3 regions of the Streptomyces sp. 135 genome follow, and region 1 is predicted to be linked to each of the others. Evidence: riboswitches for the same ligand, from Rfam matches in the RefSeq annotation. Region 1 holds a riboswitch; each other region holds the start of a gene.
What was found. Region 1 has a riboswitch for cyclic di-AMP ahead of KKZ08_RS15775 (transglycosylase family protein). Riboswitches for the same ligand answer to the same signal wherever they lie in the genome.
Positions count from the first base shown of each region.

Region 1 (7,079 bases):
ACTTCCGTATCGCTGAGGCTGAGGGCGACGTCTCGGCGACGCGTCGCCTGAAGGGACTGCTCCGCCCGACGGGCCGCCCCGGTGACGACGCCCTGGACCCGCACTTGGACTAGCGGCTTCCGCCCCGGGCCTGGCGGCGTGACCGCAGCCGCCTCCGCCCTCTTCGGGCACCTTGCGGTGCACTGCTTGCGTATCGCTGAGGCTGAGGGCGCGGCTTCCGTCCCGCACGGCGGCATGGCCGCTTTCCCTCCCCGGCCGGGTACCGTCCTCCACCGGCACCTCGCGGTGCACTGCTTCCGCATCGTCGATGCTGGGGGCGACGCCTCGGCCGCACGTCGCCTGAAGGGACTGCTCCGCCCGACGGGCCGCCCCGGGGACCACGCCCTGGACCCACACCTGGACTAGCGGCTTCCGCCCCGCATGACCGCTGCCGCCCCGGTCCAGCCCCCGGCCAAGGAGGAGTCACGTAGCCCCCGGGAGATACGGTCACCGCATGCACGACCAGCCGCCCGCGACCTGCCCCGCAGGAGCCACGCCCGCCCCCGGGGCGAGCCCGCAGCCCGAGCTCTTCACCTGGGAGTTCGCCACCGATCCTTACCCCGCCTACGCCTGGCTGCGCGAGAACTCCCCGGTGCACAGGACCACGCTGCCCAGCGGAGTCGAGGCCTGGCTGGTCACCCGGTACGCGGACGCGCGCCAGGCGCTCGCCGACCAGCGGCTCAGCAAGAATCCGGCCCACCACGACGAGCCCGCCCACGCCAAGGGCAAGACCGGCATCCCCGGCGAGCGCAAGGCCGAGCTGATGACGCATCTGCTCAACATCGACCCGCCGGACCACACCCGCCTGCGGCGCCTCGTCTCGAAGGCGTTCACCCCGCGCCGCGTCGCCGAGTTCGCACCGCGCGTGCGGGAGCTGACCGATCAGCTCATCGACGCCTTCGTGGCGAAGGGCGAGGCCGACCTCATCCACGAGTTCGCCTTCCCGCTCCCCATCTACGCCATCTGCGACCTGCTCGGCGTCCCCCGCGAGGACCAGGACGACTTCCGCGACTGGGCGGGCATGATGATCCGCCACGGCGGCGGCCCCCGCGGCGGCGTAGCCCGCTCGGTGAAGAAGATGCGCGGCTACCTCGCCGAGCTGATCCACCGCAAACGCCTCGACCCCGGCGACGACCTCATCTCCGGCCTCATCCGCGCCTCCGACCACGGCGAGCACCTCACGGAGAACGAGGCCGCCGCCATGGCCTTCATCCTCCTGTTCGCCGGATTCGAGACCACCGTCAACCTCATCGGCAACGGCATGTACGCCCTCCTCACCCACCCCGAGCAGCGCGCACGGCTCCAGAAGGCCCTGGCGGAGGGCGACACCGGCCTGCTGGAGACCGGCGTCGAGGAACTGCTCCGCTTCGACGGACCCGTGGAGCTGGCCACCTGGCGGTTCGCCACCGAGGCGCTGACCCTCGGCGGGCAGGACATCGCGGCCGGCGACCCCGTCCTCGTCGTGCTCGCCGCCGCCGACCGCGACCCCGAGCGGTTCGACCGGCCCGACACCCTCGACCTCGCGCGCCGCGACAACCAGCACCTCGGGTACGGCCACGGAATCCACTACTGCCTCGGCGCCCCGCTCGCCCGCCTGGAGGGCCAGACCGCGCTCGCGACGCTGCTCAGGCGCCTGCCCGACCTGCAACTCGCGGCCGACCCGGCCGATTTGCGGTGGCGTGGCGGGCTGATCATGCGGGGGCTGCGCACGCTGCCGGTGAAGTTCACAGACGCACAGAAAGAGGCACCGGAACGACCGGTTTCTGACGGCCCATCACAACTGTGATGTTGACGTGATCTCCGCTGCATCGACTTGTGACAAGCGTTCGAGTGCGGCTACGTTCACGTCGACTCGGGCACCCGGTGCCCAAGTCGCCGTAACAGTCTCCTGAAAGGCAACCGCATGCTCTCCGGCAATGGTCGTCACCGACGCCCCCGCCAGGCCCCGGCCCTCATCGTCGCGGCAGGAGTCACCGGATCCGCCATCGCCATCCCGCTGCTCGGAGCCACCAGCGCGAGCGCCGCCGAGACGGTGACGTGGGACAAGCTCGCCGAGTGCGAGAGCGGCGGCGCGTGGAGCGCCAACCCCGGGAACGGCTACTACGGAGGGCTCCAGCTCTCCGAGGACATGTGGGAGAAGCACGGCGGCCTCGACTACGCGCCGAGCGCCGACCAGGCCTCCAAGTCCCAGCAGATCGCCGTGGCCGAGAGGATCCTCGACGGGCAGGGCCCCGAGGCCTGGCCGAGCTGCGCCCCGATCGCCGGACTCACCGACGGCGGCGCGGCGGCCGACGTGGACCCGGGCGATCCGATCCCCCCGGAGCCCGCCGACTCGTCGGACAGGGACGACTCGAGCGACTCGAACGGTTCGACCGGTTCGACGGGGTCGGAGAAGTCGAAGGGCTCCCAGGACTCCGAGGGCTCGGGGGACTCCAAGGACTCCAAGGGCAAGGCCGCCGACAAGTCGTCGGACAAGGCCTCCGACGACGCGTCAGAAGGCCCCGGCTCCGCCGACGACGACGGCGACACGCCCGGTTCGGGCGACGCCTCCCGAGACAAGAATCACGAAAAGGGCGACAAGCAGGGCAACAGCGGCAACGGCGACAAGGGCGACAAGCGCCCGACGGACGGCAAGTCCGGGCGCGACGAAGCCCCTTCGGCCGGCACCCCCGGGTCGAAGGACCCGGCCGCCCCCTCCGACGACTCCACCTCCGGCCGTCACCGGGGCGACCACGCGGACGAGAGTCCCGCCTCCGGCAGCGGCGGCGACCGTCCGGGCCGGCACGCCTCGCGCGGCGGCGAGCGCACCGAGAAGGTCGCCGACGGGACGTACACGGTGCGTTCCGGTGACAACCTGTCGGCCATCGCGGACGACTTGGACGTCAAGGGCGGCTGGCACGAGCTGTACACCGAGAACAAGAAGACCGTCGGGGCCGACCCGGACCTCATTCTCCCCGGTCAGAGCCTCGATTTGGGCGAAAAGTAGGGGTAGTTGACGAACCGTCCACGGGGTGCTTCGCGCCGAATGTCGGTATTGGCGTAAGTGAGAGATGGGTCTCAGAAGCCCTGATCGCCTTTGAAATTCCGTGGATCGCGTGACTACCGTCGTCAACGCCCGCCACTGGTGGGCCCCGCCGGTCGGTACGCCGAATCCTGCCAACGGCCGGACGGGAACAGTCGTCGCTTCGAGCGCCGTAGGCAGGAGCGGGGGACCCAAGGTAAGCCGCCGGGTCCGCACGTCGAGCTCCGAGGAGGAGCGGGACGTACGGGACCGGCTAGGGGTGAAGTCGCACTCACGTGGTGCGGCCGGGCAACTTCACTGGCCCGAACCCGACAGCTCACCTCGCAGGCGTCGGTGAGGGGATCAACTCATGCTGTTTTCCAGCAAGGGCAAGCACCGCCGTCCGTCCAAGGCCACCCGTGTCGTCACGCTCGCCGGTGTCACCGGTGCCGCCGTGGCCGCCCCGCTGATGGCCGCCGGTTCGGCCTCCGCCGCCACCGGCCAGGAGTGGGACGCCGTCGCCCAGTGCGAGTCCGGCGGCAACTGGTCGATCAACACCGGCAACGGCTACCAGGGCGGCCTCCAGTTCTCGCCCTCCACCTGGGCCGCGTACGGCGGTACGAAGTACGCCCCGACCGCCGACAAGGCCTCCAAGGCCCAGCAGATCGAGATCGCCGAGAAGGTCCTCGCCGGCCAGGGCAAGGGCGCCTGGCCGCACTGCGGCGTCGGTCTCTCGGGCGCCGCGTACAACGGCGGCGGCCAGCAGCAGGCCCCGCAGCAGCAGGCCAAGCCGCAGCCGCAGAAGACGCAGCAGCAGGCCGCCCCGCAGCAGCAGGCCGCTCCGCAGCACAAGACGCAGCAGGCCCCGAAGCCGCAGCCCGCGCCGCAGACCGAGTCCAAGAAGACCGTCGAGACCCCGACCGGCAAGAAGGTCGAGAAGGGCGACGGCGAGTACAAGGTCAAGACCGGCGACACGCTGTCCAAGATCGCCGAGGCGCACGACGTCAAGGGCGGCTGGCAGAAGGTCTACAAGCTCAACGGCGACATCATCGACAACGCCGACTTCATCTACCCCGGCCAGCAGCTGCACCTCAGCTGACGGATCCGGTCACGGCCGTGCCTCGGCGGACGCACGGCCGTCCCGCCCCGTCCCCACGGGCTCCCCGCCCCGGTGCGCGTATCCCCGTACGCACCGGGGCGGGGCCATGTCCGCTGTTCGCTCCTAGCGAGCTACCGGCCAGTAGAAACGCGGGCTTCCATCCCGTTTCCCGGCCATTTGAGCCTTCCCCCGTCCCACGGGACGGGCGGTCGGCTGGCCTGGGGCCCGGAGCCGGTTAGGCTCAGGAGACGCGGGCCGAATCGGCCCGCGTAAACGCGTCACATCCCAGAAGGAGATGCTCGTGCCGTCCATCGACGTCGTCGTAGCCCGGGAAATCCTGGACTCCCGAGGCAACCCCACGGTCGAGGTCGAGGTCGGCCTCGACGACGGCAGCACCGGTCGTGCCGCCGTCCCGTCCGGTGCCTCCACCGGTGCCTTCGAGGCCATCGAACTCCGTGACGGTGACCCCAACCGTTACCAGGGCAAGGGTGTCGAGAAGGCCGTCCTCGCCGTCATCGAGCAGATCGGCCCGGAGCTCGTCGGCTACGACGCCACCGAGCAGCGCCTGATCGACCAGGCGATGTTCGACCTGGACGCCACCGACAACAAGGGCTCCCTCGGCGCCAACGCCATCCTCGGCGTCTCGCTCGCCGTCGCGCACGCCGCCTCCGAGGCCAGCGACCTGCCGCTGTTCCGCTACCTCGGCGGCCCGAACGCGCACCTGCTGCCCGTGCCGATGATGAACATCCTCAACGGCGGGTCGCACGCGGACTCCAACGTCGACATCCAGGAGTTCATGATCGCGCCGATCGGCGCCGAGTCGTTCTCCGAGGCGCTGCGCTGGGGCACCGAGGTCTACCACACGCTGAAGAAGGTCCTGAAGAGCAAGGGCCTGGCCACCGGCCTCGGCGACGAGGGCGGCTTCGCCCCGAACCTCGACTCCAACCGCGCCGCCCTCGACCTCATCCTGGAGGCCATCAAGGAGGCCGGCTACGTCCCCGGCGAGCAGATCGCGCTCGCCCTCGACGTCGCCGCGTCCGAGTTCTACAAGGACGGCACGTACCAGTTCGAGGGCAAGTCCCGCACGGCCGCCGAGATGACCGAGTACTACGAGGAGCTCGTCGCCTCGTACCCCCTCGTCTCCATCGAGGACCCGCTGTTCGAGGACGACTGGGCCGGCTGGAACGCCATCACCGAGAAGCTCGGCGACAAGGTGCAGCTGGTGGGCGACGACCTGTTCGTCACCAACCCCGAGCGCCTGGCCCGCGGCATCGAGGAGAACTCCGCCAACGCCCTGCTCGTCAAGGTCAACCAGATCGGCTCGCTGACCGAGACCCTGGACGCCGTCGAGATGGCCCAGCGCAACGGCTTCAAGTGCATGATGTCGCACCGCTCCGGCGAGACCGAGGACGTCACCATCGCCGACCTCGCCGTCGCCACCAACTGCGGCCAGATCAAGACCGGCGCCCCGGCCCGCTCCGAGCGCGTCGCCAAGTACAACCAGCTCCTGCGCATCGAGGAGATCCTCGACGACGCCGCGGTCTACGCCGGCCGCAGCGCGTTCCCGCGGTTTCGCTCTGCGAACCAGTAGGCACAGCGCTCTGCGAACCAGTAGGCACAGCGCTCTGCGAACCAGTAGGCACAACAAGGGCTGAGCTTTGTCCGAAGCTCACGTAGCCACGTAGTTGCGTACGTCCCCGCAGCCGGTCCCGTACCGTGTGCGGGGACGTACGTACGTGCAGGCGCAAGCTCTGGGGAGACGGAACCATGGCCAAGGCCGGGACCAAGGACCGGTTCTCCACCGCTACCCGCCTGCGGCTGCTCGGCGAGCAGACCGCGGAGCGGGTCTACCGCTCCCAGACCAAGCGCCAGGCGCGCCGCTCCCGGCTCACCGGCCGCGCGGCGCTCCTCGCGCTCGTGCTCTGCTCCCTGGTCGTCGCCCTCGCGTACCCGATAAGGCAGTACGTCTCGCAGCGCGCCGAGATCGACGACCTGCGCCGGCAGCAGGCCGAGCACCGGGCCGACGTCGAGAAGCTGCGCGACGAGAAGGCCCGCTGGCAGGACGACGCGTACGCGCAGCAGCAGATCCGCGACCGCCTGCACTATGTGCTGCCGGGCGAGACCGGGTTCACGGTGATCGACCCCGCCGCGGCCAGGAGCCGGCGCGCGGACCAGGGGGCGGTCGCACGCCCCTGGTACTCGAACGTCTGGGAACGCGTCGACAAAGCTGACAAGGCCGAGATGGCCGATAAGGCTGACAGGGCCGACAGGGCCCCGTGAGACCGACCGTTCCGACGACTGACCCACTGATGGAAAGACAGGCATGGACACGCCCCCGCCGACCACTGAGCGCACCGAGCCGACCGACGCCGACGTCGAGGCCTTCAAACAGCAGCTCGGCCGCCCGCCGCGCGGCCTGCGGGCCATCGCGCACCGCTGCCCCTGCGGTCAGCCGGACGTCGTCGAGACGGCGCCGCGCCTCCCGGACGGGACGCCGTTCCCGACCACGTACTACCTGACGTGCCCGAGGGCCGCGTCCGCGATCGGCACCCTTGAGGCCAACGGCGTCATGAAGGAGATGTCGGAGCGGCTCACGACCGACCCCGAGCTGGCCGCCGCCTACCGCGCGGCCCACGAGGACTACATCGCGCGCCGCGACGCCATCGAGGTCCTGGAGGGCTTCCCGAGCGCGGGCGGCATGCCGGACCGCGTGAAGTGCCTGCACGTCCTGGTCGGCCACTCCCTGGCCGCCGGGCCCGGCGTGAACCCGCTCGGCGACGAGGCCATCGCGATGCTGCCCGAGTGGTGGGCCAAGGGGCCCTGCGTCACGCCGTGCGCGCCCGAGGGGGACGGGTGACCCGCGTCGCCGCCATCGACTGCGGCACGAACTCGATCCGCCTCCTGGTGGCGGACGCCGACCCGGCCACGGGCGCGCTCGTC
Region 1 covers NZ_CP075691.1:3,519,079-3,526,157, reverse strand. Annotated here, with positions in the region: gene KKZ08_RS15795 (hypothetical protein) at 1-113, shown strand, start outside; gene KKZ08_RS15790 (hypothetical protein) at 235-405, shown strand; gene KKZ08_RS15785 (cytochrome P450) at 494-1,825, shown strand; gene KKZ08_RS15780 (transglycosylase family protein) at 1,943-3,025, shown strand; cyclic di-AMP (ydaO/yuaA leader) riboswitch at 3,220-3,406, shown strand; gene KKZ08_RS15775 (transglycosylase family protein) at 3,411-4,139, shown strand; gene eno (phosphopyruvate hydratase) at 4,435-5,730, shown strand; gene KKZ08_RS15765 (septum formation initiator family protein) at 5,907-6,419, shown strand; gene KKZ08_RS15760 (DUF501 domain-containing protein) at 6,463-6,996, shown strand; gene KKZ08_RS15755 (Ppx/GppA phosphatase family protein) at 6,993-7,079, shown strand, end outside.

Region 2 (7,079 bases), 3.0 Mb from region 1:
ACACCGTGACCAGCCTCAACGTCTTCAACCACGACATCCCGGCCGAGAGCGACTTCGGATACGCACAGGCGATCAGGTCCGGCGAACTGATCCACGTCTCCGGACAGCTCGCGTTCGACGAGACGGGCACCTTCGTGCACGCGGGCGATTTCAGTGCCCAGCTCCAGCAGACCTACACCAACCTGGACAAGGTCCTCGACCACTACGGCGCCACCCGGAACCAGGTGGTCTCACAGAACTTGTACGTGGTGAACCTGCGGCAGAACGCCGCGGCGACGGCGGAGGGCAACCTGGCGTACTTCGGCGACCACCGCCCCACCGCCACGGTCCTCGGCGTCACCGAACTGACCCTCCCCGGTCAGGCCATCGAGATCAGCTTCGTCGTCGACAGAAGGCTGCCTTGCTGAGCGCCCCCAAAGGAAACGTACGTCCTGTACATTTTTTGGAGAGCCGGACCCTCCGCCGCCCCCTAGCAAGAGAGGCCCGCCATGCGCCGTCCGTCAGCACGTCATGTCCTGCCCGAGTTCACCGAGCGCACCAGTTCGGGGACGCGGACCCTGGATCCGTACTCGCGGCTTCTCGAAGAGCGGATCGTCTTTCTCGGCGCCCCCGTCGACGACACGTCGGCGAACGACGTGATGGCACAGTTCACGCACCTCGAGTACGCGGCGCCCGACCGCGACATCTCGCTGTACATCAACTCCCCCGGCGGCTCGTTCAGCGCGATGACCGCCATCTACGACACGATGCGGTTCGTCAGCTGTGACGTGGAGACGGTCTGCCTCGGGCAGGCCGCCTCGGCCGCCGCCGTCCTGCTGGCGGCCGGCACGCCCGGCAAGCGGCACGCGCTGCCGGGGGCGCGGATACTGATCCACCAGCCCTCCTTCTCCGAGCCGATCCAGGGGCAGGCCAGTGATCTGGCGATCCAGGCCGACGAGATCCTGCGGACCCGACGGCTCCTCGAAGAACTCCTCGCGCGGCACACGGGACAGAGCCAGAAGCGGATCGCCGCGGACATCGAGCGGGACAAGATCCTCGACGCCCCGGCCGCCGTGGAGTACGGGCTCGTGGACCGGATCGTCCAGAGCCGCAAGACCTCGCTCGGCGCGCGCGGGGCGAGGTGACCCGCGGATGCTGCCACCCGAGCTGCCGCCACTGCCCGCGCTGACCCGCGCCGAGGCCGAGTTGATCGACCGTTACCTCGAAGTCGTCGACCTGGTCGGCCGGATCAACCCCGCTCGCGCCGAGCACACCTACGGCGGACTGCGTGCCGCCCAGGCCCTGGTCGGCCGGGCGACGGCCCTGCGGGACGCGCTGGCCCTCATGCACCGGCGCGGCGAGAGCGAGGTGCACGCCGCCACGCTCGCCCGGGCCCTGCGCGTCCTTGACGGCGAGCGGCGGACCGGACGGGTGGGCGTGCCGCCGTCGGCAAGCCGGTGAGCCGGTGGCCCCCCCCCCAGCGGCCGCTGAAGCACGGGCTCCGCTCACCGGAACGTCTGGATCCGCTGTGCGACCGACCAGATGGGCTACCTCAGTTGGCGTAGCAGGGGCTCCTTAATCACGCGTTCGAGAGTCGCACCGGATACGTACGGCGAAGGCGGAATGGGACGTTCCGGTGCTGGTCGAGCCATCGCCAGACGGGGCATTGGGAGTCGAATTCGGCAGCGTCCACCCGAACAGGTCAGTCGTGAGGAGCCTCACAAAACGTCGTTTCGACTCGGTTTTCGAGTGGTTTTCGGGTCAAGATCCCTTCCGACGACAAGACCCCGCCACAGCGGCGGGGCGATCCGGGCGGACGCCGAGTCCTGCCGCCGCCCGGTTGACCGGTCGACATCGGTGCACCGGCAGGAGTGGAGGACCCAAGCAAGGCGGGCCCGTCCGGGAAGTCCGGACGACGCCCTTGGGGTGAAGCCGCAGAGCATGACGCGGCCGGGCATCTTCGCCTGCCCGAACCCGACAGGTCATCCTTCACAGGCGGCTGACGAAGGGTTACGCATGACCGCGCTGAATCACGTTCCGTCGCTGCTCGGCAGGACCGGGGCCGTCTCGGCCCTCACCCTCGCCGTTGTGGGCGGCACCGTCGTGGCCCCCGGGCTCACGTCGGAAGCCGAGGCAGCCACCCACGGAACGAAAGCGCTCAAGATCGCGGCGTCCAAGAAGGGCTCTCCCTACAGCTACGGAGCGGTTGGGCCCAACCGCTTCGACTGCTCGGGCCTGACGCTGTACTCGTTCAAGCGCACGGGCAAGAAGCTGCCGCGCACCGCCGCCGCGCAGTACAACAAGACGCGGCACATCTCGAAGTCCCAGCGGACCCGGGGCGACCTGGTGTTCTTCCACTCGGGCCGGAACGTCTACCACGTCGGGATCTACGCGGGTAACGGCCGCATCTGGCACGCACCGAAGAGGGGGACCGTGGTACGCCTGGACAAGATCTGGACCAAGAGCGTCTGGTACGGCCGGGTCCGCTGACCCGTCCCTCACGCCCGGCCGGACGCGGGGGTCCGTGGACCCGCACGCCGCGTCCGGCCGGAGCCGGGCCGCGCGGCGGGTGCGCGGCGTCAGCGGTGCCCCTGCTGGACCGGCGCCGTCCAGGGCAGGGCGATCCATACGGTCTTGCCGCCCTCCGCCGTGGGGCTGACGGATAGCTTGCCGCCGCATTCGGCGGTCAGCCAGCGGATGATGACCATGCCGCGGCCGTTGTCCTGCTGGACGGCGGCCGGCAGCCGCCTCGGATAGCGCGGGTGACTGTCGGTGACACCGATCCGCAGCTGCTCGTCCCGGTCGAGCTCGACGTCCACCGTGAAGGTGGGCGACTGCCCTCTGGTGTGCTGCACGGCGTTGGTGGCGAGTTCGGAGACGATGAGTCTGATCGTGTCCGCCACCTCGGCCTCGCCCGGCAGGCCCCATTCCGTGAGTACGTTCGCCACGTACGCGCGGGCGGCCGGGACCGAGGCGGGATCGCTCGGCAGAGTGACGGATGCTTCCTGGTGATCTGCCATGGCGACGCTGTCCCTTTCCCACCGGGGTCGGTCTCCGACTCGGAGCGGATGACTCGAGGACGGCCCCGGACTGGTGCTTCGCGCCAGCCTCCCATTCCTTTGCCGGTCACGGGTGGCGATCCACCGAGATGTGCATATATCTGTCGCTCGAAGCGGTGAACTCTGCCAGGACCGACCGTATTTGGGCGCGGGGACGCCACTTCCTCTACTGTCGCCTCTGTCCCCCCGCTCTGCCGCCGGGATGCCCGACGGCTCGGTCCGGAAGGAGACGGACATGCAGTACGGCCCCGCGGTGCGCCGCCGCCGGCTCGGCGCCGAACTGCGCGCGCTGCGCGGCCTCGCGGGACTCACCAGCAGCCAGGCCGCCGCGAAGGTCGGCTGGCACCAGTCGAAGGTGAGCCGGATCGAGACGGGCCGCAGCGGTGTGAAGGCCACGGACGTGCGCCTCCTGCTCGACGCGTACGAGGTGAAGGACGCCCACCTCAGCGAGTTGCTCGTGGCCCTGGCGGGCGCCGACGACACCGGCGCCTCGGGGCGTCACCACTGGTGGAAGGCGTACCGCGACCTGCTGCCCGCCGCCTATCGCGACTTCATCAGCCTGGAGGCGCAGGCGAGTTGGGTACGCACCCTGGAGACCTCGGTGGTCCCGGGGCTGCTCCAGACCCCCGACTACGCGCGCGCCGTCACACGGGCCGCGCTCGGCGGGCTGCCCGACGAGCAGGTGGACGCGCTGGTGGAGGTGCGTCTGGCCCGTCAGGACGTGCTGCGCGCGGAGCCTCCGGTGCGGCTGAGCGTGGTCCTGGACGAGGCGGTTTTGCGCCGTTCGGTGGGCGGACCGCGGGTCTTCGCACATCAGCTCGCACGGTTACAGGAGGTGGCGCAGTTGCCACAGGTGCGACTTCAGGTGCTGCCGTTCTCCTCCGGAGAGCATGTGGGCCTCATCGGGCCTTTCGTTATTTTCTCATTTCCGAACATTGCTGATCTGGATGTGGTTGTTCTCGACCACTTGACGAGTAGCCTCTATCTCGAACGGAAAGAAGACCTCCAGGCATACGTGGAGGCCTTCAACTCCCTTCAGGAACAGGCGCTTTCACCCGAGGACTCAGAGGATTTCATCGCCGGGCTAAGCGACGGCGCGTAAGGAGGCACCATGACCGCACTGCCTCGGTACGTACCTTCCAGCACCACCCTTCAGGGTGCGCGGTGGCAGCGCAGCAGCCGCAGCAACGGAATGAACAACTGTGTCGAGACGGCCACGCTCGACACGACCACGCACGACCTGCTCCAGTCCCGCGCCGCGGCCCGCCTGCTGGCCGTGCGCGACTCGAAGAACACCGCGGGGCCCGCCCTGCTCTTCTCCCCCGGCCCCTGGGAGACGTTCGTCGACAGCCTCCGCTGACCGCGGGCCTGCCCCCGCCCGGGGCCGGCCCGTCTCATCGGGGTGCGGTGCGGCTGATCACTCGTACGGCATCGGCGATCTGTTCGTCGGTGAGATCCGCGCGGGCGGTCAGCCGCAGCCTCGAAATGCCGTCCGGTACCGACGGCGGCCGGAAGCAGCCGACCGCCAGACCCGCGGCCCGGCACTCCGCGGCCCAGCGCACGGCCGATTCCGGTGCCGGGGCGCGCACGGAGACGACGGCGGCGTCGGGACGTACCGCCGACAGGCCCTCGGCCGTGAGGCGCCGGTGCAGTTCCGCGGCGACCTGGCGGGCCCTGGCGGCCCGTTCGGGCTCGCGGCGCAGCAGCCGCAGGGCCGCTAGCGCGGCGCCCGCCGCGGCGGGCGCGAGCCCCGTGTCGAAGATGAAGGTACGCGCCGCGTTCACCAGGTGGTCGATGACCTTGGCGGGTCCGAGCACGGCGCCGCCCTGGCTGCCGAAGGACTTCGAGAGGGTGAGCGTGACCACCGTGTCGGCGGCCCCCGCGAGGCCCGCGGCGTGTGGTGCGCCCCGGCCGCCGTCACCGAGGACGCCGAGGCCGTGCGCGTCGTCGACGATCAGCCCCGCACCGAACTCCCGGCACACGTCCGCCAGTTCGGCGAGCGGCGCGGCGTCACCGTCCACCGAGAACACCGAGTCGGACACCATGACGGCGGGGCCGTCGTGGGCCTCCAGCGTCTTGCGCACCGCCTCGGGGTCGCTGTGCGGCACCACCTGGGTCACGGCGCGCGCGAGCCGGCAGCCGTCGATCAGCGACGCGTGGTTGCCCGCGTCGGAGACGATCAGCGAGCCGTGCGGGGCGAGCGCGGTGACCGCCGCGAGGTTCGCCGCGTAGCCGGAGGAGAACACGAGCGCCGCCTCGAAGCCGCAGAAATCGGCGAGCTCCCGCTCCAGTTCGGCGTGGAGTTCCGTGGAGCCGGTGACGAGCCGGGAGCCGGTGGCGCCGCCGCCCCACCGCCGGGCCGCCGCGGCGGCACCCTCGGTGACCTCCGGGTGCCGGGTCAGCCCCAGGTAGTCGTTGCTCGCCAGGTCGAGGAGGCCGCCCGCGTCGGCGGCGCGCGGGCGCAGGGTGCGGACGAGGCCGGCGTCGGCGCGCAGCCCGGCCTGCTCGTCGAGCCAGTCGAACGGCGCGCGCGTCGCACCCGTCACGGGGTGGCTGTTTGTAGACATTGCACAGACCCTAGCCGTCCTGCCACCTGGCCAGTATGTGGCAATACCCACACCTCAAACCGCTTCTGTTGTGCGAACTCTCCTTGGCCGGGGAGACTGCCGTACGTAAGGATCAGCGCCATGGATCTCCTGAACACGCTGGTGGACAAGGGGCTTCGGCGCGAGCTGCCGAGCCGTGAAGAGGCGCTGGCCGTGCTGGCCACGTCCGACGACGATCTCCTGGACGTAGTGGCCGCCGCCGGGAAGGTGCGGCGGCAGTGGTTCGGGCGGCGGGTGAAACTCAACTATCTGGTCAACCTCAAGTCGGGCCTGTGCCCGGAGGACTGCTCGTACTGCTCTCAGCGGCTCGGCTCGAAGGCCGAGATCCTCAAGTACACCTGGCTCAAGCCGGACGAGGCCTCGCAGGCCGCGGCGGCCGGTGTCGCGGGCGGCGCCAAGCGGGTCTGCCTGGTGGCCAGCGGCCGTGGGCCGACCGACCGTGACGTGGACCGGGTGGCGCAGACCATCGCGGCGGTCAAGGAGCAGAACGAGGGCGTCGAGGTGTGCGCGTGCCTCGGTCTGCTCTCGGACGGTCAGGCGGAGCGGCTGCGGGGCGCGGGCGCGGACGCGTACAACCACAACCTCAACACCTCCGAGGCGACGTACGCCGACATCACCAAGACGCACACCTACGCCGACCGTGTCGACACGGTGCGCAAGGCGCACGCGGCGGGGCTCTCCGCCTGCTCGGGGCTGATCGCGGGCATGGGCGAGAGCGACGAGGACCTGGTCGACGTGGTCTTCTCGCTGCGCGAGCTCGACCCGGACTCGGTGCCGGTGAACTTCCTGATCCCCTTCGAGGGCACCCCGCTGGCCAAGGAGTGGAACCTCACCCCGCAGCGCTGTCTGCGGATCCTCGCGATGGTCCGTTTCGTCTGCCCTGACGTCGAGGTGCGCATCGCGGGCGGTCGCGAGGTCCATCTGCGTTCGATGCAGCCGCTCGCCCTGAACCTCGCCAACTCGATCTTCCTCGGCGACTACCTCACCAGTGAGGGCCAGGCGGGCAAGGCGGACCTGGAGATGATCGCGGACGCCGGCTTCGAGGTCGAGGGCACGGACCAGGTGACGCTGCCGGAGCACCGGGTGGACGCGGAGTCCGCCGCGGGCTGCGGGTCGCACGAGGGAGGCGGCTGCGGTCCCTGCGGGGCGGACGGGCCCCCGGCGGAGTCCAACGAGGCGCGGACGGACCTGGTGGCGGTACGCCGCCGGGGCGCGGGAACGGACCTCGCGCCCAATGCCTGAGCTTCCCCTGGGCGACCTCCTCGAACTGGATCGTCGCCATGTATGGCACCCCTACGGCCCGATGCCGGGGCGCCAGGAGCCGCTGGTCGTCGAGTCGGCGAGCGGGGTGCGGCTGCGTCTCGCGGGCGGCTCGGACGAGCTGATCGACGGCATGTCGTCATGGTGGTCGGCCATCCACGGCTACAACCATCCG
Region 2 covers NZ_CP075691.1:520,275-527,353, forward strand. Annotated here, with positions in the region: gene KKZ08_RS02405 (RidA family protein) at 6-407, shown strand; gene KKZ08_RS02410 (ATP-dependent Clp protease proteolytic subunit) at 489-1,124, shown strand; gene KKZ08_RS02415 (hypothetical protein) at 1,132-1,440, shown strand; cyclic di-AMP (ydaO/yuaA leader) riboswitch at 1,816-1,992, shown strand; gene KKZ08_RS02420 (C40 family peptidase) at 1,996-2,469, shown strand; gene KKZ08_RS02425 (ATP-binding protein) at 2,559-2,999, opposite strand; gene KKZ08_RS02430 (helix-turn-helix transcriptional regulator) at 3,274-4,140, shown strand; gene KKZ08_RS02435 (DUF397 domain-containing protein) at 4,150-4,398, shown strand; gene KKZ08_RS02440 (8-amino-7-oxononanoate synthase) at 4,433-5,605, opposite strand; gene bioB (biotin synthase BioB) at 5,726-6,886, shown strand; gene KKZ08_RS02450 (adenosylmethionine--8-amino-7-oxononanoate transaminase) at 6,879-7,079, shown strand, end outside.
Region 2: another riboswitch for cyclic di-AMP. It lies ahead of KKZ08_RS02420 (C40 family peptidase); the one in region 1 lies ahead of KKZ08_RS15775 (transglycosylase family protein).

Region 3 (7,079 bases), 3.6 Mb from region 1:
CTCCGCCGACGTCGAGGTCCGGCAGCACCGCAAGATCGAGGAGAAGGAAGCCATCCCGGTCAAGCTCTCCCACGTCGTCCTCAACAGCCCCGACCTGAACCGCACCCGCGAGTGGTACGAGCGCCACCTCGGCTTCGCCCTGTCCGACACGCTCAGCTCGCCGCACATGGGTGAGGTCATGCACTTCATGCGGATCAGCAGCCAGCACCACTCGATGGCCATCGCCCGGGGCCCGCACACCGCGCTGCACCACATCTCGTTCGAGATGCGCGGCATCGACGAGTACATGCGCGGCTCGGGCCGGGTGACCCGCGCCGGGTTCCGGAAGATCTGGGGCCCCGGCCGGCACATGGCGGGCGACAACACCTTCACGTACTTCCTCGACCCGCACGGCAACACCGTCGAGTACACCACCGAGCTGGAGAACCTGGACGAGGACACCTGGCACCCCCACGTCTACGACTTCTCCCGGCCCGAGGTCACCGACCAGTGGGGCACCGCCAACCCCATGAACGAACTCGTCGCCAAGGAGTCCTTCAACGACCCCGACCGCGGCGTGTTCGTCGCCCCGCCGGTCTGATCCGCGTCCGCGTCCCCGCACCTCACGGCCCCTTCCTCACCCCTCATGGCACCTCGAGCCCCGTCACCCCCGGGCGGCCCGCGCCGGGCGTCGCCGAGACCACCCGGCGCGCGAACGCCGCCTTCGCCTTCGTCGCCGAGGGCTTCGGCATCGACCCCGCGTCCATGCTCGACGCGGGTGACGGCGACCAGGGTCCCGCACGGCAACATGTCCCCCTCGTACGCGTACCGGTTCGACGCCGCCGACGGCTCCGTCGTCTTCTCCGCCTCCGCCCGCGCGGCGGGCTATCGGGGCCGCGTCGGCGTGGGCCACGACCTCATGCGCATCCCTCTCACCCGATTCGCCTGATTCACCTGATTCCCGCTGGAGCCGCACCATGCGTTTCGCCGCTTACGAGGAACACCACCGCCGCCGGGTGGCAGTCGTGGAGCAGGACGGCACTCTCTTCCCGTTGCCCGGCGTCACCTCGCTCACCGCACTGGTCCAGGAGACCGGCGGGCTCCCCGGGCTGCTCGCCGCGGGCGCGGCGGCCCTCGACGCAACCCCCGGCCCGCACGTCTCCCGGGTACGGCTGCTGGCCCCGCTCCAGCCCGCCTCGGTACGGGACTTCGTGACCTTCGAGGAGCACGTCGAAGGGGTGCGCCGCGCCGTGGAGGGCACCGGCGGTGTCCCCGAGCAGTGGTACGCGGCCCCGACCTTCTACTTCACCAACCCGCACGCGATCTACGGCCACGGGGACGGCGTCCCGGTGCCGCCGGGGTCGGCCGTGCTGGACTTCGAGCTGGAGGTGGGCGCGGTGATCGGGCGGGAGGGCCGGGACCTCACGCCCGAGGAAGCCCGCCACCACATCGTCGGCTACACGGTCTTCAACGACTGGTCGGCGCGGGACCTTCAGGGCGCGGAGGTGAAGGTCGGCCTCGGCCCCTGCAAGGGCAAGGACACCGCCACCACCCTCGGCCCGTACCTGGTCACCGCCGACGAGCTGGAACCGTACCGGGACTCCGAGGGCTTCCTGCGCCTGGCCCTGACCGCCGAGGTCAACGGCGGGAAGGTCGGCGAGGACCTGCTGTCCAACATGAGCTGGACCTTCGAGGAGATGACCGCCTACGCCTCGCGCGGCACCCGCGTCGTCCCGGGTGACGTCCTCGGCTCGGGCACCTGCGGCAACGGCGGCTGCCTGGCCGAACTGTGGGGTCGGCGCGGCGGGCAGACCCCTGCGCCACTGAAGCCCGGCGACACCGTCACCCTCACGGTGGAGGGCATCGGCACGCTCACGAACACCGTCGTCCCCGGGGCGGAGCCCGTGTCCCTGCCGACCGGCCGACGGCGCGGCCGTGAGCGGCCGTGAGCGACCTGTGCCCCAAGTGGCTGCTCGGCAAGGTCGTCGTCACGGGTGCCGCTCACGGCCAGGCGCCGCCCAGGGCTCGTCCGTCGTCGGCGGCCACGTCCAGGAAGACGGTCCCGCACCGCTGGGCGTGGACGGCAGGCCTCGGCAGATCGGCCGGCGGCTCGGCGCTCGACGGCAGGTCGGCCAACGTAACGCGCCAGTAGGCGAGACAGGCCTCCTGGCTCCCGGGTCGCGACGCCCTCCGAGCCGTGGTTCGCGGCGGGGACTGCGGTCCCGGCAGTGACTCACCGGCGAGTGCCGCGCTGTGCACGGGGCTGTCGCGACGCTGGATGCGTACCACCGAATCGGTCAGGACATGACCGCTCCTGGTATCGGCCAACTGCCGTCCGGGACAAGCCAGAAGAGGCACCCGGCGGTTATGGCGCCTCCTCGCCGCCGGGCTGCCTCAGATCGGCGAGCAGGCCGTCGAGGGCCTTGCGGAGGGCGTCGGAGTTGGCCGGGTCGAACCACGTGGTGCGGATGCGTTCGTTGTTTCCGTTCGGAGTCTCGTGGTCGGCGGCGAGCCGGTGCAGGGAGCGGGTCTCGTCGCCCAGGGAGCGGCCGACGCCCTGGAAGAGTCCGCGGAGGTAGCGTTCGGCGTCGCCTGCGGCGATGCCCTGGTCGACGGCCCACGACGCGAGCGTGGCGAGATACGCGTAATGGGTGGTCAGCGTCCCCGTCAGCGCGGAGAAGACGTCGAAGGCCGCCTCGTCCGCGACGGGCAGCACCCCGCCCAGGCGCTCGAAGAACGCGTCCACCGCCGGCTGCGTCGGGTGCGTCACCGTGACGGAGCGGCGTTCGCGTATGGCGGGCAGGGGGATGGCCCGTACGAGCGGGGCGTCGGTGGCCAGGGTGCGGCGCAGCTCGTCGTGGGTGACGCCGGCCATCACGTTGACCACGACCTTGTCGTCGTCCACCTTGAGGCCGGCCAGAGCTTCGTGCCGGTCCTGACGGCGTACGGCGATGATCACGAGCTCCGAGCGGTCGACGACCTCCTGATTGCCGGCGCAGACCTGTACGCCCGGAAAGCGCGCGGACAACTCCGCCGCCGTGCGGGCTCCCCGGGGCGAGAGGAACACCTCTGGCGACCTGTCACCCCCGTCACACAACCCCGTCACGATGGCCCGGCCGATCTCACCGACTCCGATGACACCGATGCGCTTCACTGCTTCTGCCTCCACGTTCTTCCTCCGTTGTTCCTTCTTTACGTTCTTCCTTCGGGGTACGTGGCGCTGCCGCGCTGGGGTCGGTCATGCGGTGCGTACGAAGTTCCCCACGGCGCGGTGACCTCGCCCATATCCCCTCCTTGTTCGATCGCGCGGACCGCCAACGCGTAACCTACGGCGTGGAGTTGCGGATGTCCGAGGCGGTGCTCGCCGAGGTGGCGGTCGCCCCCGGACGAGGACGGGACGCGTACCGCCACTAACGGAGTAGCCGCCTACCCCTTCTCCGGCAATGGCCGCTCTTTCCATACCCGGGTCCACATCCACATCCACATCCACACGACCTCCGCCTACCGGCATCATCGAGCGTCGCGATATGCCCGATTTGACGCGACGAGCGGCATTTAACCTGCACCTCTCCGTGAAATGGGTCACGCCGGCTTTCGCACGTACCGAAGACCTCGGACCACATTCCCGTTCTGCGGACAGAGAGTTGAGTTTTGGATCAAAGAGGGCCAAGGGAATTTGATCTCCACGAACCGGCCTCTCGCATTGCCGCTGCGAATTCGGGCCTTGTTACCTCCGGCCTTTCTCGCTTAATGTCACCGTCGAACCGGATGGAACGCCGAATCCTGCCGCTGTCCGGAAGCCGTTACACCCACCCACTTACTCACTCACGCACGGCAGGAGCGGGGGAACCAGGTAAGCCGCCGATCCGGTTTCCGGAACGGCTAGGGGTGAAGTCGCATGCCCAGTGCGACCGGACATCTCCCGTCCGAACCCGACAGCTCACCTCGTAGGCGACGGAGAGGAAATTCGTCATGCCTGCAAAGGGAAAGCACCGCCGTCCCAAGTCCCGCTCACTCACCCGGGGCATCGCCGCCGCGGGAACGGGCGGAGCCGTGCTCGTCCTGCCGGTGCTCGGCGCGACCACTGCCCACGCGGCTCAGGCCCCTACGGCCGTCAAGCCCGCCGCCGCCCCGAACACCCACGTAGTCGTCGCGGGTGACTCCCTTTCCAAGATCGCCCGGGAGCATTCCTTGAGCGGCGGCTGGAAAAAGCTCTACGAGGACAATCGCAGCGTCCTCGGTGACGACCCGAAGCTGATCCACCCCGGTCTCAAGCTCACCCTCGGCAAGAAGAACGCCGCCGAGCCCGCGAAGAAGGCGACCGCTTCCCCGGCTTCCGTCAAGACCGCCGCCGCCCCGGCGAAGAAGTCCTACAGCGACAACCTCGACGGCTGGATCCGGGAGTCGCTCGACATCATGGCGCAGCACGGCATTCCCGGCACGTACGAGGGAATCCACCGCAACGTCATGCGCGAGTCCTCCGGCAACCCGTGGGCCATCAACAACTGGGACTCCAACGCCGTCGCCGGAACCCCGTCGAAGGGCCTCCTCCAGGTCATCGCCCCCACCTTCGAGGCGTACCACGTGCCCGGCACCTCGACGGACAGCTACGACCCGGTCGCCAACATCACCGCCGCCTGCAACTACGCGGCCGACCGGTACGGCTCGATCGACAACGTGAACGGCCCGTACTAGACCGCGCCCCTCTGACATGCCGTGAGCCCCGGACACGTGGTGTGCCGGGGCTCACGGCATGCCCGTTCCGCGCGGCGGGGCGGACGGGAGAGGAATGGGCCGCGGATTGCCGGGCACGTGGACGTTGGTAGCCGAAAGATCGGAACCGAAGATCGGAACCGTAGACAGTCGGAACCGTAGACAGAAGTAAACGAAGGAGTTGTCGTGTCGTTCCTCTGGGCCATCATCGCGGGACTCATCATCGGCCTGCTGGCCAAGCTCGTTCTGCCGGGGCGTCAGCCCATTCCCCTGTGGCTGACGGTTCTCCTCGGCATCGTGGGCGCCGTGGTCGGCAACGCTCTCGCCAGCGCCTTCGGCGTTCGCGACACCGGCGGCATCGACTGGATCCGGCACGTCTTCCAGATCGGCGTCGCCGCCGTCCTCATCTCCTTCGTCACCCCTCTGTGGGCCCGACGACACGCTTGATCCCGTCCTACATCCCGTCCCCTTCGACGAAGGCCCCCGGCGCACCGCGCCGGGGGCCTTCGTCTCGGCTCGTGCCGACGCCCCGCGCCTCCTACGTCCAGTGGCGCAGGGCAAGGCGGGGAGTCTGCCGGACCAGCCAGGCGCCGGCCAGGCCGATGGCGGCGCCGGCGACGACATCGCTTGGGTAGTGGGCGCCGCTCTGCACGCGTTCGACCGCCACCATCGCCGCCGGTACCGCGCAGACGAGGCCGGCGGCCGGCCAGACAGGGAGGACGGCGGCGGTGAATCCGACCGCCGCCGCGGTGTGCCCGGAGGGGAAGGAGGAGGAGTCGGGGCGGTCGTCGGCCTCGTCGTGCGGGAACCACTCCTTGGGGGGCCGGGGCCGGTCGGCCAGCTGCTTGCACACGCCGTTCGACACCAGCTGCGCCACCGTCATGGCGGCGAGACCGGCCACGGCCGCGGTACGGCCGCGCCACCCGCCCACGCACGCCATCGCGACGGCGGCCCCGCACCACAGCTTCGTGCTCTCCGCCGCCTCCTCCACCCCGGAGAGCACCTTGCCCACACCCGGCGCGACGCGCCGGGCCACCTGCTGCGTCACCACTCGATCGACCTCACTCACAACCGTCAGCAACTTCATGCGCACCAGGTATCCCGTAACGCCGGAAGATACGCAGCTCTTGATCACTTGAAGCCGACCGGTCCGGTCACACGAAGCCGACTGGCCGAGCCGGTCGGCCCTCCGGCGATCAGGACTCAGACGACCAGGACCCGGCGCCCGCGGGCGTGACCGGCCTGGCTGTCGACGTGTGCCGCCGCGGCCTCGGCGAGCGGGTACGACTTCTCGACCGGGATGTGGAGCTTGCCCCGAGAGATGAGGCCGGCGGCTTCGACGAGCGCTTCCGGCACGCTCCCGGCCACGCCGGAGAACCGGACACCGAACTCCGGCGCGCCGAGATCGGCGATCGAGAGCACCTTCCGCGGGTCCCCGGTCAGCTCGACGAGTTCGCGGATGACGCCCGATCCGGCCAGATCCAGAGCCGCGTCGACAGGGCCGAGCCGCCGCACCCGCTCCACCCAGCCCTCGCCGTACGTCGTGGCGCGAGCCCCCAGGCCGCGCAGATAGTCCTGGTTCGCGGCCCCCGCCGTGCCGATCACGGCGATGCCCCGGTCGCGGGCGATCTGGAGGACCGCCGATCCGACTCCCCCGGACGCGCCGCTGACCAGCAGCGTCTGCCCGGACCGCACACCGACCTCGCGGATGACGCGCAGCGCGGTCTCCACCACGGAGGGGTAACCGGCCGCCTCCTCGAATGTCAGTCCCTCGGGCATACGGGCCCAGGCCGACAGCACGGCGAACTCGGCATAGGTGCTTGAGCCTTCCCCGAAGACGTGGTCGCCGGCCTCGACTCCTTCGACGCCCTCGCCGACCTCGTCCACCACCCCGGCGGCGTCCAGGCCGACTCCCGCGGGCAACTCGGTCGGGTGGGCCCCCAGGATCTGGCCTTCACGGATCCTCCAGTCGACGGGGTTCACGCCCGCCGCCCGCACGGCGACGCGTATCTGACCGTGGCCCGCATGGGGCTCCTCGGCGTCCACGAGCCGCAGGACGTCCGGACCGCCGAACTCGGCGAAGCTGATTCTCTTCATACGAGAGAACGTAACACTAACGGTTAGTGTTTTGAAACGGTTATTACTTCACATTTGTTAGCATCAGCGGATGACCGTGCCGCCCGGACGTCGTGAGCGCAAGAAGGCCGCGACCCGCCAGAAGATCGCTGACACCGCCCTGCGGCTCTTCCTGGAGCGTGGATACGAGGCGGTGGGCATCCGCGATGTCGCCGCCGAGGCCGACGTGGCCGTCACCACGGTCTTCTCCCACTTCGCCTCGAAAGAGGCCCTGGTGTTCGAGCAGGACGAGGACTTCGAGCACCGTCTGG
Region 3 covers NZ_CP075691.1:7,104,313-7,111,391, reverse strand. Annotated here, with positions in the region: gene KKZ08_RS31970 (VOC family protein) at 1-580, shown strand, start outside; gene KKZ08_RS31965 (hypothetical protein) at 758-928, shown strand; gene KKZ08_RS31960 (fumarylacetoacetate hydrolase family protein) at 957-1,928, shown strand; gene KKZ08_RS31955 (hypothetical protein) at 1,925-2,131, shown strand; gene KKZ08_RS31950 (NAD(P)-binding domain-containing protein) at 2,345-3,148, opposite strand; cyclic di-AMP (ydaO/yuaA leader) riboswitch at 3,784-3,948, shown strand; gene KKZ08_RS31945 (LysM peptidoglycan-binding domain-containing protein) at 3,952-4,674, shown strand; gene KKZ08_RS31940 (GlsB/YeaQ/YmgE family stress response membrane protein) at 4,879-5,139, shown strand; gene KKZ08_RS31935 (phosphatase PAP2 family protein) at 5,231-5,740, opposite strand; gene KKZ08_RS31930 (NADP-dependent oxidoreductase) at 5,896-6,789, opposite strand; gene KKZ08_RS31925 (TetR/AcrR family transcriptional regulator) at 6,860-7,079, shown strand, end outside.
Region 3: another riboswitch for cyclic di-AMP. It lies ahead of KKZ08_RS31945 (LysM peptidoglycan-binding domain-containing protein); the one in region 1 lies ahead of KKZ08_RS15775 (transglycosylase family protein).